Regions from separate parts of the Rothia sp. QJM3NY_36 genome, predicted to be linked through region 1. Evidence: predicted binding sites of a transcription regulator. Region 1 holds the regulator's gene; the other holds the start of a gene.
The links. Region 1 encodes HrcA, which represses chaperone genes, less so after heat shock. Its sites were predicted from a motif close to TTNGCACTCGNNNNNNNCGAGTGCNAA; they were not measured.
Positions count from the first base shown of each region.

Region 2: a site for HrcA is predicted at 3,726-3,752, ahead of groES (co-chaperone GroES). Genes of this name have one in related genera too.

Region 1 covers NZ_CM149658.1:1,194,089-1,201,850, reverse strand. Annotated here, with positions in the region: gene AC0VXQ_RS05260 (PhoH family protein) at 1-163, opposite strand, end outside; gene AC0VXQ_RS05255 (16S rRNA (uracil(1498)-N(3))-methyltransferase) at 353-1,198, opposite strand; gene dnaJ (molecular chaperone DnaJ) at 1,223-2,362, opposite strand; gene hrcA (heat-inducible transcriptional repressor HrcA) at 2,434-3,471, opposite strand; gene AC0VXQ_RS05240 (DUF3097 family protein) at 3,747-4,607, shown strand; gene AC0VXQ_RS05235 (DUF4870 domain-containing protein) at 4,741-5,160, shown strand; gene hemW (radical SAM family heme chaperone HemW) at 5,247-6,476, opposite strand; gene lepA (translation elongation factor 4) at 6,473-7,762, opposite strand, start outside.
Region 2 covers NZ_CM149658.1:1,739,290-1,747,051, reverse strand. Annotated here, with positions in the region: gene tsaD (tRNA (adenosine(37)-N6)-threonylcarbamoyltransferase complex transferase subunit TsaD) at 1-1,065, shown strand, start outside; gene AC0VXQ_RS07745 (glutamate--cysteine ligase) at 1,117-2,262, opposite strand; gene AC0VXQ_RS07740 (class I SAM-dependent methyltransferase) at 2,342-3,622, opposite strand; gene groES (co-chaperone GroES) at 3,849-4,145, shown strand; gene groL (chaperonin GroEL) at 4,208-5,797, shown strand; gene AC0VXQ_RS07725 (acyltransferase family protein) at 6,092-7,762, shown strand, end outside.

The DNA.
Region 1 (7,762 bases):
GGGCCAGGGCCTCCAGCTCCTCGAGCAGACGCAACACCAGCTGCACCTGGGCGGAGGGACCGCTGACCCCGACCTCCAGGCCGCGCAGGTGCAGGGAGACGTCGGGGAAGGCCTGTTCGATGACCAGCAGCGAGGAGTCCTGGGGGCCCAAGGCCCCGATCATCGCCTCGCGCGAGGCGAAGGCATACGTGCGGGAGACGGACAGCGGGCGGGAGTCGCCGGTCGGCGAATCGGAGAGCACGGCGGCGGAGAGCCTTTCGACGGTGGGCGTGCGCGGGGGCGGGATGCTCCATCCCAGCCTACCCGCCCGCCCCCGGGCTCGTCTGCGCCCGGGGTCCGGCGGGAGGGATCCTCAGGAGGATGCGGCGGGTTCGTCGGGATCGGGGGTCAGGGGATCCGTCCCGTCGGGATCGGCGCCCTCGGACCCCGGGCCGAGCTGGGACCAGTGCCCGGACAGGACCTGCAGCACGGCCAGGGCGGCGGCCCCGGCCGTGGAGGTGCGCAGCACCTCCGGGCCCAGGCGCACCGGGTGCGCGCCGGCCGCGACGAGCCGGCGCGTCTCCTCCGGCGAGATCCCGCCCTCCGGACCCACGACGAGCAGGACCCGGCCCCGGCCCTGCGGATCCGGCAGGCGGGCGGGCACCTCCCGGCTCAGCGGGTTCCGGGCCTGCTCGTGCAGCACGAGCACCAGGTCCTCGGGGCCCACCTGCCCGAGCAGGGCCTCCAGATCGGCCAGCGGCAGCACGTCGGGCACGACGGCGCGCCGGGCCTGCTTGGCGGCCGCCGCCGCGGTGCGCTCCCACTTGGCGTGGGAGCGCGCGGCCCGCTCCCCCTTCCAGCGCACGATGCTGCGCTCGGCCTGCCACGGCACGATCGCCGCGACCCCGAGCTCGGTGGCCATCTCCACGGCCATCAGGTCCCGGTCCCCCTTGGCCAGGGCCTGGACCAGCACGAGTCGGCCGACCGGCTCCGGGGCGGGATCGGCCATCAGGCGCACCAACAGGCCCTCGGGCAGCAGCTCCCGGACGACGCCGGGGGCGCGCAGCCCGCGCCCGTCGACCAGATCCAGCTCCTCGCCGGGGCCCAGGCGACGCACGGTGCGGGCGTGGTGGCCCTCCGGGCCGGTCAGTTCGACGGAGTCCTCCGAACGCGCGTCGCGCAGGAGATCGGTGGGGACGCGGAAGACGGGGCGGGTCATGGCGGCTCCTGTGCGGTGGCGGGGTCAGTCCTGGAAGCGGTCGCGCAGCCGGGAGAAGAAGCCCTGCCCGGAGCCGCGCTGCACGGTCTGCCCGGCGCCGTCGTCCTCCCCGCGCAGCTGGGCCAGCTTCCGCAGCAGCTCGCGCTGCTCGTCGTTCAGGCGGGTCGGGGTCGTGACCTGCAGGTGCGCGATCACGTCGCCGCGGCCGCTGCCGCGCAGGCGGGTCGCGCCCAGGCCGCGCAGGGTCACGGTCTGCCCGTTCTGGGTGCCCGGCTCCACGGTGACCTCGCGCGGTCCGTCGAAGGTCTCCAGGGTGACCGAGGTGCCCAGGGCGGCCGCGGTCATCGGGACGGTGATGCTGGCGTGCAGGTCGTCTCCCTCCCGGGTGAAGACCTCGTCCGGGCTGACCCGGATCTCCACGTAGAGATCGCCGTTGGGTCCCCCGCCCGTGCCGGCCTCGCCCTGCCCGGACAGCCGGATGCGGGTGCCGGTGGACACCCCGGCCGGGATCTTCACGGTCAGCGGCCGGCGCTGGCGCACCCGGCCCTCGCCGTAGCACTCCTGGCAGGGGTGCTTGATGACGGTGCCGAAGCCGTGGCAGTGCGGGCACTCGGCGGTGGTCACCACGTTGCCGAGGATGGACTGGACCTGGCGCTGGACCTGCCCGCGCCCGTGGCAGACCTCGCAGGTCTCCGGCTCGGTGCCGTCCTGGGTGCCCTTCCCGGAGCACTCCGGGCAGGTCACGGCGGTGTCGACCATGACCTCCTTCTCGGCGCCGAACACGGCCTCGCGCAGGTCGATGCGCACGGTGATCAGGGCGTCCTGGCCCTGCCGGGCCCGGCTGGCCGGGCCGCGGGAGGACTGGGCGCCGTTGAAGAAGGTTTCGAAGATGTCGGAGAAGCCGAAGCCCCCGCCGGGGAATCCGCCGCCACCGCCGAAGCCGCCGGCGGTGCCGTTCTCGTTGCCGGTCGCGTCGTAGATCCGGCGCTTCTCCGGGTCGGAGAGGACGTCGTGGGCGTGGGAGACGCGCTTGAACTCCTCGGCGGCCTCCGGGGAGGGGTTGACGTCGGGATGCAGGGTGCGGGCCTTCTTCCGGTAGGCCTTCTTGATCTCCTCGGGGCTGGCGTCGCGGGAGACGCCGAGGGTTTCGTAGTGGCTGCTCACGGTGTGCTCGTTCCTTCTTCTCGCGGTGTGCTCACCGCGTGGCGGGGTCGATGGTCAGGGTCGGGTGCGGGTCAGGGCTGGTCCTCGCGCAGCAGGCGCGAGAGGTAGCGGGCCACGGCCCGCACGGCGGCCATGGTCTCGGGGTAGTCCATGCGGGTCGGTCCGACCACGCCCAGCTGGGCGCTGCCGGCCGGACCGTACACGCTGGCCACGACCGAGGCGTCGGTCAGGGGGGTCGCGGCGTTCTCGGCGCCGATGCGCACCGAGACGCCGGTGGCTCCGGGGTGCTCCTCCCCGAGCTCCGAGAGCAGGCGCAGCATGACGACCTGCTCCTCCAGCGCATCCAGGATCGGGGCGATGCTGCTGCGGAAGTCCCGGGTGGACTGGGCGAGGTAGCTGGTCCCGGCCATCAGCAGCCGGTCCTGCGCGCCGCCGTCGGCCAGGCCCGCCAGGCCCGCCATCACCCGCGCCCCGGCCTCGCGCGCCCCGGGCGGCAGGGTGGCGAGCACGGTGTCGGCGCGGGCCGCAGCCGCATCCAGCGGGGCCTCGACCAGCTCCTCCAGCAGGCGGGTGCGCAGCAGGGCGAGGTCCTCCCCCGCGTGCCCGGCGTCGACGGGCAGGGGCACCGGCTGCTGCAGCACGCGCCCGCGGCTGGTGATGAGGATCAGCAGGGCCGTGTCCGGCTCCAGGGGCACCAGGTCCAGGTGCCGGACCCGCTCCCCGGTGCGCCGGGGATAGCGCACGACGGCGACCTGGTGGGTCAGCTGGGAGAGCAGGCGCACCGTGCGGGCCATGACCTCGTCGAGATCGTGGGAGGAGCCGAGGAACTCGACGATGACCCGGCGCTGGGCCGGGGTCAGCGGCCGCACGGCGTCGATGCGGTCCACGAAGGCGCGGTAGCCCTTGTCCGTGGGGATGCGCCCGGCGCTGGCGTGCGGGGCGGCGATCAGGCCCTCATCCTCCAGGGCGGCCATGTCGTTGCGCACCGTCGCGCTGGAGACGCCGAGCCGGTGCCGCTCGACGAGGGCCTTGGATCCCACCGGCTCCCGCGAATGCACGTAGTCCTCCACGATGGCGCTGAGCACCTCGAGGCGGCGCGGATGGTTCACGGTCTGGCTCCTGGTGTTCTGCCGGGGACGGCGATGGCCGAGGACACGGGTCGGATCGGCGGGGCCCGGGCTGGGCCGGGGGCCGGCTGCGGCGCTAGAGTCGGGGGCGCGCGGCGCGGTCCGATCTGGCACTCGGATGACCCGAGTGCTAATCCTACGCCCGTGCCGATATCGAGGAAAGCGCGGGCCGGGTCCGGAGCGCGCCGGCCGCCGACGTCGGGATGATCCGCCGGTCGCAGATCGCCGACCGGGCCGCCGAGGGAGGAGCGACGAGGATGCACGCACAGGACTGGGGGCCGCAGTCCCTCGAGGAGCTCTCCGCCGCCCGCCGCGGCCCGCGCACCGAGGACCTGCCGGTGCGCGCCGGGATGGTCCTGGAGGAGCTGGAGACCGGGTGGGTCGGGGCCGCGGTGCGCCTGGAGACCATCGGCGGGCAGCGGGTGGTCAGCCTGGAGGACCGCCACGGCGCGGTGCGGGCCTTCCCGCTGGGCTACGGCTTCCTGTACGAGGGCCGCCCCGTGCGCCTGGTCCCCCCGCCGCCCCGGGCCGCCCCGAGCGGGCCCGCCCGGACCCGGTCGGGTTCGGTCGCCCTCCCCCAGGCCCCGGCCCGCACGGCGCGGGCCTCGCGGATGCTGGTCGAGGGGGTGCACGACGCCGAGCTGGTGGAGAAGGTCTGGGGGGATGACCTGCGGGTCGAGGGGATCGTGGTGGAGCCGATGCACGGACTGGATCACGTCGAGCAGACCATCCGCGACTTCCAGCCGGGTCCGGGCCGACGCCTGGGGGTGCTGGCCGATCACCTGGTGCCCGGCTCCAAGGAGTCCCGTCTGGCCGAGCAGGCTCTGGGCCTGCCCGGGGCCCGCGAGCACGTGCTGTTCGTGGGCCACCCCTACGTGGACGTCTGGGAGTCGGTGCGCCCGCGCGCCGTGGGGCTGTCCGCCTGGCCGCAGGTCCCGCGGGGGGAGGACTGGAAGACCGGCGTGCTGCGGCGGATCGGGTGGCCCCATGCCAGCGCGGCCGAGCGCGGCCGGGCCTGGCGCCGGATCCTGGCCGGGGTGAACAGCTACACGGACCTGGATCCCGGGATCCTCGGTCCCGTGGAGCACATCATCGACTTCCTCACCGATCACCCCTGACCCCCACCGCCTCATGTGATCTTCGCCATGGGTGATCCCGGCCTCCGCCGTCGCCGGTTCGGGCCCGGTAAGCTGGAGGCGATGCCCGCACGACCCGCGCGGCCGCTGACGAGACAGGATGAAGCGAGAAGTTTTGGGGACCACTTCCACCACCGAGCAGACTCCTCCCTTCGAGGGGACCAACGCGATGCCGCAGCCGCTGAGCGTCAAGGATGACCGCACGATGGCCACCCTCGCCCACTTCGGCGGGGTGGTGGGGTGCATCCCCTCCGGCCTGATCTACCTGACCTTGCGCGCCCGGGGTCGCTTCACGGCCCAGGAGTCCCGGGAGGCCCTGAACTTCACCCTCCTGCCGAGCGTGCTGATCGTGGTCTGCGTGGCCCTGTCCCCCGTGCCCGCCATCGGGTGGCTGTTCGGCCTCATCGCGGCCGTGGTCTGGGTCTTCCTCGCGCTGTCCTCCCTGGTGGCCGGGGTGCACGTGAACCGGGGCAACCCCTACCAGTACCGCTTCAACACCCGGCTGCTGGATCGGATCTCCGCCCGCCGCGGCTGATCCCGACCGGGCTCGGATCCGGGACCCCGACGTCGAACCCCGGGGTCGGCTCGCCCCGAGCCCCGTCTGGAGGACGTCCCTGCGGCTCAGTCCCCCAGCAGGGTGCGCACGACGGCGTCCCCCAGCAGCCGCCCACGCAGCGTGAGCACGACCCTGCCCTCGGCCCGGGCCTGCGGCTCGATCAGCCCCTGGCCCTCGAGCCAGCCCACCGCCTCCCGGCCAGGCCCCCGCAGATCCTCGATCGCGACGCCCTCCCGGATGCGCGCGGCGAGCATCACGTCCTCGACGTAGCGGGTGTCCGCATCCAGGTGCTCCCGAGCCGCCGCCGGGGACAGGCCCTGACGCACGCGATGGGCGTAAGGCACGGGGTGCTTCAGATTCCACCAGCGCACGCCGTTGATGTGCGAGTGCGCGCCGGGGCCGATCCCCCACCAGTCCCGGTTGCGCCAGTACGCGAGATTGTGCCGGGAGCGGGTGTCCTCGGAGCGGGACCAGTTGGACACCTCGTACCAGGAGTACCCGGCCTCCCCGAACAGGCGGTCGGCCAGCAGGTACATGTCCGCCTGGGCGTCGTCGTCCACCGGGGACAGCTCCCCGCGGCGGATCTGCGCGGCGAGCTTGGTGCCCGGCTCCACGATCAGCGAGTAGGCCGAGATGTGGTCCGGGGCGCAGTCGATGGCCGCGCGCACCGAGGTCTCCCATTCCGCCAGGGTCTCCCCCGGCGCCCCGCTGATCAGGTCCACCGAGGTCTGCAGGCCCACCTCCCTGGCCCAGGAGACCACCTTGGGGACGTTGGCCGGGGTGTGGGTGCGATCCAGCACGGCCAGCACCCGCGGCACCGCGGACTGCATCCCGAAGGAGACGCGCGTGAACCCCGCCTCCTTCAGCAGGGCGAGGTCCTCGCGGGTCACCGAATCCGGGTTGGCCTCGGTGGTGACCTCCGCGCCGTCGACGATGCCGAAGCGCTCGATCCCGGCGCGCAGGATCCGCGCCAGGTCCTCGGCCGGCAGACGGGTCGGGGTGCCCCCGCCGAAGAACACCGTGCTCAGCGGGCGGGCCGGCAGGCCGGAGCGGGTGAGGACGCCGGCGGCCAGGTCCAGCTCGCGGATCGCGTCCTCGGCGTAGCTGAGCCGGTTCACGCCGTCGCCGAAGTCCTCGGCGGCGTAGGTGTTGAAGTCGCAGTACCCGCAGCGCACCGAGCAGTACGGCACGTGCACGTAGAGGCTCAGGCTGCGCCGCTCGGCGCCGTCGAGCACAGAGGCCGGCAGCAGGCCGTCGGACGGGGCCGGATCCCCCGTGGGCTGGGCCGGGCTCACTTCTTCGGCTTGTCCTTGGTCTGCTCCCCGGAGGACAGGGCGGCGATGAACGCCTCCTGGGGGACCTCCACGCGCCCGACCATCTTCATCCGCTTCTTGCCCTCCTTCTGCTTCTCCAGCAGCTTGCGCTTGCGGGAGATGTCCCCGCCGTAGCACTTGGACAGCACGTCCTTGCGGATGGCCCGGATGTTCTCCCGGGCGATGATCCGCGAACCGATGGCCGCCTGGATGGGCACCTCGAACTGCTGGCGCGGGATCAGCTCCCGCAGCTTCGCGGCCATCGCCGTGCCGTAGGAGTAGGCGTTGTCCCGGTGGGTCACCGCGGAGAAGGCGTCCACCCGCTCCCCCTGCAGCAGGATGTCCACCTTGACCAGGTCGGCCTCCTGGGTCCCGTCCAGCTTCCAGTCCAGGGAGGCGTAGCCGCGGGTGCGGGACTTCAGCTGGTCGAAGAAGTCGAAGACGATCTCCGCCAGCGGCATCCGGTAGCGCAGCTCCACGCGGTCCTGGGAGAGGTAGTCCATCCCGCCCATCTGCCCGCGCCGGGACTGGCACAGCTCCATAACCGCGCCGATGAACTCGCTGGGCACGATGATCGTGCAGGCCACCATCGGCTCCTCGATCACCGCGATCTTGCCCTCGGGGAACTCGGAGGGATTGGTCACCCGCATCGAGGTGCCGTCCTCGGCGACGACGTCGTAGATGACGTTCGGCGCGGTGGAGATCAGGTCCAGGTCGAACTCCCGCTCCAGGCGCTCGCGCACGATCTCCAGGTGCAGCAGCCCCAGGAAGCCGCAGCGGAAGCCGAAGCCCAGGGCCGCGGAGGTCTCCGGTTCGTAGACCAGGGCGGCGTCGTTGAGCTTGAGCTTGTCCAGGGCGTCGCGCAGGACGGGGTAGTCCGAGCCGTCGATGGGGAACAGCCCGGAGAAGACCATGGGCTTGGGGTCCTCGTAGCCGCCGAGGTTCTGCTCGGCCGGCTTCTTCGCGTCCGTGACGGTGTCCCCGACGCGGGACTGGCGCACGTCCTTCACGCCGGTGATCAGGTACCCGACCTCCCCGACGCCGAGGCCCTCGGTGGGCTTGGGCTCCGGGGAGATCACCCCGATCTCCAGCAGCTCGTGCTCGGCGCCGGTGGACATCATCTGGATCTTCTGGCGCGGGGTGAGCCGCCCGTCCACGACGCGCACGTAGGTGACCACGCCCCGGTAGGAGTCGTAGACGGAGTCGAAGATCATGGCCCGCGGCGCGGCGTCGGGCCGACCCTGGGGGGCGGGCAGGTCGCGCACGAT
Region 2 (7,762 bases), 550 kb from region 1:
GAGTCCTCGTGCGATGAGACCGGGATCGGGATCGTGGCCGGGAACCGGCTGCTGACCAACACCGTCTCCTCCTCGATGGCCGAGCACGTGCGCTTCGGCGGGGTGATCCCGGAGATCGCCTCCCGCGCGCACCTGGAGGCCATGATCCCCGCGCTGGACGCGGCCCTGACCGAGGCCGACGTCGAGCTGGGGCAGGTGGACGCGCTCGCAGTGACCGGCGGCCCGGGCCTGGCCGGGGCGCTCATGGTCGGGGTGGCCGCGGCCAAGGCGCTGGCCGCGGCCACCGGCAAGCCGCTGTATGCGATCAACCACCTCGTCGCGCACGTGGGGGTGGGCCTGCTGGAGGGGCAGTCCGGCGCGGTCACCGGCCCGGACGGGAGGCTGCCGGAGGATCTCGGGGCGCTGCTGGTCTCCGGGGGGCACACGGAGATCCTGCGAGTGCACGACATCGCCGGGGACGTCCGCCTGCTCGGGGCGACCCTGGATGACGCGGCCGGGGAGGCCTACGACAAGGTGGCCCGCATCCTCGGGCTGCCCTACCCCGGGGGTCCCGCGATCGATCGGGTCGCCCGCGAGGGGGACCCTCGGGCCTTCCGCTTCCCCCGGGGGCTCAGTGCGCCCAAGTACCTCGGCAGCGCCGAGGCGCCCGGGCCGCACCGCTACGACTTCTCGTTCTCCGGGCTGAAGACCGCCGTGGCGCGGGTGGTGGAGGGCTTCGAGGCGCGCGGGGAGCCGGTGCCGGTGGCCGACGTCGCCGTCTCCTTCCAGGAGGCCGTGGCCGACGTCATCACCGCCAAGGCCATGCTGGCCTGCGCGGAGCAGGGCATCGGCACGCTGCTGCTGGGCGGGGGCGTGGCCGCCAACTCGCGGCTGCGGGCCCTGGCCGAGCAGCGCTGCGGGCAGCACGGGGTGCGCCTGGTGGTGCCCCCGCTGAGCCTGTGCACGGACAACGGCGCGATGGTCGCGGCCCTGGGCTCGCGCCTGGTCGCGGCGGGCACGGCCCCCACGGGGCTGGGCTTCACCCCGGACCCGTCCCTGCCGGTCACCTCGATCTGCCTGCCCTGATTCTCCTTTCGTGAGCCGCCTGCCCTGAGACCCGGCCCGGGCCGACGCCGGTCAGTACCCGGTGCGGGTCAGGCGGGTCAGGTCCCGCACGACGGCGCGCAGGTCGCCGTCGTGCCGGGCGGCCACCCGCCGCTGCCGCTCGGCTCCGGTGCCGCGCTCCAGGATCCGCTCGATCTCCGCCAGCTCCTCGGCGCAGCCCAGGTCATCGGCCAGCGGGGCCAGTCGATCCAGCATCCGCGGGATCTCCTCGCGCAGCGGCGCCTCCCGGTTGCTCGGATCCAGGATCACCTCGGCATCCAGCCCGTAGCGGGCCGCACGCCACTTGTTCTCCTCCGCGCTCCAGCGGCGCAGCACCGGGATGGTGCCGCCGGCCTCCACGGTGCGGGAGGCCTCCTCCGCCAGGCACTGGGTCAGGGCCGCCATGGCCCCGATCTCCTGCAGGGTCGAGGCGCCGTCGCAGATGCGCATCTCCACGGTGCCGTAGCGCGGCACCGGGCGCACGTCCCAGCGGTTCTCCGAGTCCTCCTCGATGACGCCGGTGTCCATCAGATCCCGGGTGTACTGCTCGAACTCCTCCCACCGCTGGAACAGGTACGGCATCCCGGAGGTCGGGATCTGCTGGAAGATCATGGCCCGCTGCGAGGCGTAGCCGGTGTCGTGGCCCTGCCAGAACGGGGAGTTCGCGGACAGCGCCAGCAGGTGCCCGTAGTGGTTGACCAGGTGGTTCACGGTGGGCAGGGCCTTGTCCCGGGAATCCACGCCCACGTGCACGTGCACCCCGTAGATCATCATCTGGTAGCCCCAGTACTGCGTGCGCTCCAGGACCTTGCGGTAGCGCTCCTTGTCCGAGATGACCTGCTCCTCCCACCGGGCCAGGGGGTGGGTCCCGGCGGAGAAGATCTCCACGCCCAGGGGGTCGGTGTGGCGGCGGATCTTCTCGACCATCCCGGCCAGCTGCTCGACGGCCTCGCCGACCCGCTCATTCACGCCGGTGACCATCTCGATGGTGTTGGCCAGGAACTCCCGGGTCAGGTGCGGGGTCAGCCCCTCCGGGTGGATGAGGTCCCGGTGAGGTGCGGTGAGCACCTCGAACAGCTCGGGCGCGGCCCCGATCATCGCGCCGCTGGCGCGGTCCACCAGGGCGACCTCCCATTCGATGCCGAGGGTGGACTGGGTGGAGCTGGCGAATTCGAGCATGAGGGCCTCCAGACGTGATCGCTTCATCCTATCCGCGCCGGTCACCGGCCGATGGCGGCATCCCAGCAGGTGAGCGGGCTCAGACGGGTTCGACGACGAAGCAGGCCCGCTGCTCCCCGCCGGGCTCGTCCCAGCGGGTCGCGAGCAGCGTCGCGTGCCTCCCGCCTGACCCCGGTCCCCGGGACGCACCGGCCAGCAGGCGCCTGCGCAGCCGCTCCGGCACGACGTCGACCCCCCGCTTCTTCACGGTCAGGGACGTGACGCCGTGCTCGCGCACCCAGCGCCGCAGGGTCTTCTCGTGCAGGGGCAGGCGCGCCGCGATCCGCCAGCACCGGGCCCAGTCCAGCTCTCGGGCGTCATCGGAGGTCACGTAGGCGATGCGCTCATCCAGCAGGTGCCCGTCGACGGCCTCGGCCAGGGCTCGCACCTGACCGGAGCGGATCACGGCGCCGTCGGGTTCGTACAGGTACGCCCCGGGCGGGCCGACGGGGGCCGCGGGCTCCTGCTCGGCGGCCACGGGGGAGTCCAGCACGTGCAGAGCCCGCGGGACCAGCGGGTCCGGTCCCAGCACGGTGGCGCGCCGGCGCACCCCGGGGGTGGCCAGGGCGTTGAACCACAGGACGACCTCCACCACGTCCCCGCCGTGGCTGACCCATTCGGCGGTGGCCTCCGGGGGGATCGCGGCCCGGTCCATGCCCGGGCCCATCTTGACCCCCATCGGCACGCCGGTCGCGGCCAGGCGGCGGATGACGGAGAACGGCGGGGAGAAGGCCTCGGGGTCGAAGATCCGCTGCCGGGTGCGCCCGCGGCCGGATTCCCGGCGGGCCGGATCCAGCCACAGGGCCGTCATCGCGCCGCCGTCCGGGCACCTCAGCTGCCCCGGCTCCAGCTGCTCGACGTCGCCGACCAGCACCCGGGCGTCGGGGAAGGACCGGAGGTTCGCGGCCGCGCAGGCAGCCGTGTGCGGGTCGATCTCCACGGCCAGCACGCAGAGCCCGGCCCGGGCGAAGGCCAGGGTGTCCGCGCCCAGCCCGCAGCCTAGGTCCGCCACCGAGCCCAGTCCGGCCGCGCGCAACCGGGCGGCGTGGTGCTCGGCCACGGCCCGGCGGGTGGCCTGCTCCAGCCCCGGCCGGGTCAGCAGCAGGTGCTCGGCCTCGGGTCCGAACTTGGCCGCGGCCTCGCCGCGCAGCTTGGCCTGGGTCAGCACGGCGGCGGCCCGGTCCGCGTCCAGTCCGGCCGCGCGCAGCCGGGTGGAGGCGGCCAGGGCGTCCTGCTCGCGGTAGTCCAGGCCGGCCAGCAGCGTCAGCTCCTGCTCGTCGAAGGGTGCTGGCGGGGCGGGGGAGAGGTCGGGGAGGCTCACGCGCTCCACCCTAACCGGGCCCCGGACGGCGGCGTCGGTTCCGCCCTCGGCGGAGGCTGGCACTCGCCTTGACCCTCTGCTAACGCCCGGAATAGAGTCGGCTTTAGCACTCTGGCACTCAGGGTGCTAACTGGGCCTGGCGCTCAATCGGCACCGCGACGACGGTTGGCTCGCCTCACCCACAGGCTCATGCCGCGTACCGACAACCCAAGGAAGAAGGTCCACCATGTCCGTCTCCATCAAGCCCCTGGAAGACCGCATCGTCGTCCAGCCCGTCGAGGCCGAGCAGACCACCGCCTCCGGGCTGGTCATCCCGGACACCGCCAAGGAGAAGCCCCAGGAGGGCAAGGTCGTGGCCGTGGGCCCCGGCCGCGTGGACGACAAGGGCAACCGCGTGCCCGTGGACGTCGCCGAGGGCGACGTCGTCATCTACTCCAAGTACGGCGGGACCGAGGTCAAGTACTCCGGCCAGGAGTACCTCGTGCTCTCCGCGCGGGACGTGCTGGCCGTCGTCGAGAAGTAGTCTCGCGCGCACCGCGCACGAGACCCGCATCCACCCTTCACGACAAGGAGTCATGACGTTCCATGGCAAAGCAGCTGCGATTCGATGACGCCGCCCGCAAGGCCCTCATGGCCGGTGTGGACAAGCTCGCCGACACCGTCAAGGTGACCCTCGGCCCCCGCGGGCGCAACGTGGTGCTGGACAAGCAGTGGGGAGCGCCGATCATCACCAACGACGGCGTGACCATCGCCCGCGAGGTCGAGCTGGACGACCCCTACGAGAACCTCGGTGCCCAGCTGGCCAAGGAGGTCGCCACCAAGACCAACGACGTCGCCGGCGACGGCACCACCACCGCGACGGTGCTCGCCCAGGCGCTGGTCACCGAGGGGCTGCGCAACGTGGCCGCCGGTGCCGCGCCCAACGAGATCCGCCGCGGCATCGAGGCGGCCGTGCAGGCCGTCTCCGAGCGCCTGCGGGCCAACGCCCGCGAGGTCGAGGGTCAGGAGGTCGCGCACGTCGCGGCCATCTCCGCCCAGTCCGAGCAGATCGGCCAGCTGCTGGCCGAGGCCTTCGAGAAGGTCGGCAAGGACGGTGTGATCACCATCGAGGACGGCTCCTCCACGGAGATCGAGCTGTCCGTGACCGAGGGCATGCAGTTCGACAAGGGCTACCTGTCCCCGTCCTTCGTGACCGACGCCGAGCGGCAGGAGGCCGTGCTGGAGGACTCCCTGGTGCTGATCCACCAGGGCAAGATCTCCTCCGTGCAGGACCTCATGCCGGTCCTGGAGAAGGTCGTGCAGGCCAAGAAGCCGCTGACCATCATCGCCGAGGACGTCGAGGGCGAGGCTCTGTCCACCCTGGTGGTGAACAAGCTGCGCGGCAACCTCGACGTCGTCGCCCTGAAGGCCCCCGGCTTCGGGGACCGCCGCAAGGCGATCATGCAGGACCTGGCGATCCTCACCGGCGGCGAGGTCATCACCTCCGAGCTGGGCATCACCCTGGACTCGGTCACCCTGGACCAGCTGGGCACCGCCCGGCGGGTCACCGTGACCAAGGACGAGACCACCGTCGTGGACGGCGGCGGCTCCGAGCAGGCCCTGGCCGAGCGCGTGGCCCAGCTGCGCGCCGAGGTCGAGCGCGTGGACTCCGAGTGGGACCGCGAGAAGCTCAAGGAGCGCCTGGCGAAGCTGGCCGGCGGCGTGTCCGTCATCAAGGTCGGCGCCGCGACGGAGGTCGAGGCCAAGGAGCGCAAGCACCGCATCGAGGACGCTGTCTCCTCCACCCGCGCCGCGCTGGAGGAGGGCATCGTCGCCGGCGGCGGCTCCGCCCTGGTCCACGCCGCGAAGGCCCTGGATGAGGACCTCGGCCTGAGCACCGAGGACGCCCGCACCGCGGTGGACATCGTGCGCCGCTCCCTGAACCAGCCGCTGCGCTGGATCGCGGAGAACGCCGGGGCCGACGGATTCGTCGTCGCCGCCCGGGTCGCGGAGCAGGAGGTCGGCCACGGCTACAACGCCGCGACCGGGCAGTACGAGGATCTGGTGGCGGCCGGGGTCATCGACCCCGTCAAGGTCACCCGCTCCGCCCTGGAGAACGCCGCCTCCATCGCCTCCCTGGTGCTGACCACCGAGACCCTGGTGGTGGATCAGCCCGAGGAGGAGGACGAGGACTAGCCTCTTCCCTCCGGGTCCCGTGATGCGCGGGCCCGTCTCCGCGCGATCCCCGTCGCCCGATGCCCCGTCCAACCGGGGCCTCCGGCGGCGGGGATCGCGCGTTCCGTCCGCCGCATCAGACCGGAGGCGAGGGCCGCGGAGCCGGTGCGCTCAGGTCGGAACCCCGTGGGGAGGGGGACGGGGCTGCCGAGCCGGAAGCCCCGATTCGGCTAGGATGTGAGGGTTTGCCCCCGCTCGGAGCGGGGACGCTCACTTCCGCAGTCGCCGCCCCGTCGAGGATCCCCCTTTCTCCGCATGACCCCGCCATCATCGATCCCCTCAGCCCCCGCCGCGGCCCCGGGCACGCAGCCGCCGTCCACCGTCCGCGACGCCGTGGGGCTGGGCACGGGTCGGGCCCCTGCCCCCGCCCCGGCATTCCGGCCGGAGATCCAGGGGCTGCGCTCGCTGGCCGTGCTGCTGGTCGCCGCGTACCACATCTGGTTCGGTCGGGTCTCCGGCGGGGTGGATGTGTTCCTGTTCATCTCCGCGTTCCTGATGACGCTGTCCTTCACCCGCCGGATCGAACGCGGGGAGCGGATCGGGTGGCGGCGGTTGAGCACGTACTGGGTGCACGTGTTCAAACGGATCCTGCCCCTGGCGGTGCTCACGGTGCTGCTGGTGCTGGTCGGCACGCGGGCGCTGCTGGGTCCGGAGCGCTGGCTGCCGATCCTGCGGGAGTCCGTCTCGGTGCTGACGTACTGGGAGAACTGGTACTCGATCGCCCACGCGGTGGATTACTACGCCGCGGACTCCGGTGCGGCCTCCCCGCTGCGCCACTTCTGGTCGCTGTCCGTGCAGGGGCAGATCTTCCTGACCTGGCCCCTGCTGTTCGCGCTCGGGGCCCTCATCATCCGGGGCCTGCGCCTACCGGCCCGTGCCGTGCTGGGGACGCTGTTCGGTCTGGTCTTCGCGGCGTCGCTGGCTTTCTCGGTGATCCTCACCAGTGCGGATCAGCAGTCCGCGTACTTCAACACCTTCGCTCGGCTGTGGGAGTTCGCCCTGGGCTCCCTGCTGGCGATCCTGCTGCCGCTGCTGCGCGCCCCGGCCCGGGTGCGGGCCGGGCTGGGGTGGATCGGGGTCGCGGCGATCCTCCTGTGCGGAGCGGTCCTGGACGTGCAGGGAGCGTTCCCCGGATGGATCGCCCTGTGGCCGACGCTGGCGGCCAGCCTCGTGATCTTCGCGGGGCAGACCGGCACCCGCTGGGGTGCGGACCGTCTGCTGTCCTGGGGTCCTCTGGTGCGTCTGGGCGGATACTCCTACGCCCTGTACCTGCTGCACTGGCCGCTGCTGGTCTTCTATCTCTCCCACGTCGGCCAGGAGAAGGCCGGGTTCGTCTCCGGGGTCGGCCTGCTGGCCCTGTCGCTGGCCGGCGCCGTCGCTCTGACCCGCTGGGTGGATGCGCCGCTGCGCTCCTGGCGGTGGGCCGAGGCCGGGCGCTGGCGCTCCCTGGCGGTCATCGGCCTGTGCCTGTGCCTGGGGCTGGGGTCGGCGGGGGCGTGGTGGGCGCATATCGACCGGCAGGAGCAGCGTCTCGTGTCCCGGGGCATCGAGGATTATCCGGGAGCTCGCGTCCTGTACGCGGGGGCGGAGGCGTCTGACGCCTCGCCGATCCCGGTCAGCGCCAAGCGCAATGAGGACACCGCGAAGCCCCTGCTGGGGGAGTCGTGCGCGAAGTCCGGATCATGGTCGCTGCACGGCTTGGCCCGGGACCAGTGCTTCTACTCCGTGCGCCAGGAGCATCCGTCTCGGACCGTGGTGGCCGTGGGCAACTCCCACACCGAGCAGTGGATGGTCTCCCTCATCCATCGGGCGCAGGAGCGCAACGAAGATCTGATCTTCATCCGTCAGGTGGGATGCTTCTTCACCACCGTCGCCGACAACTGGTTCGCAGAGGAGTGCCAGGAGTGGCTGCCCCGCGCCGAGGCG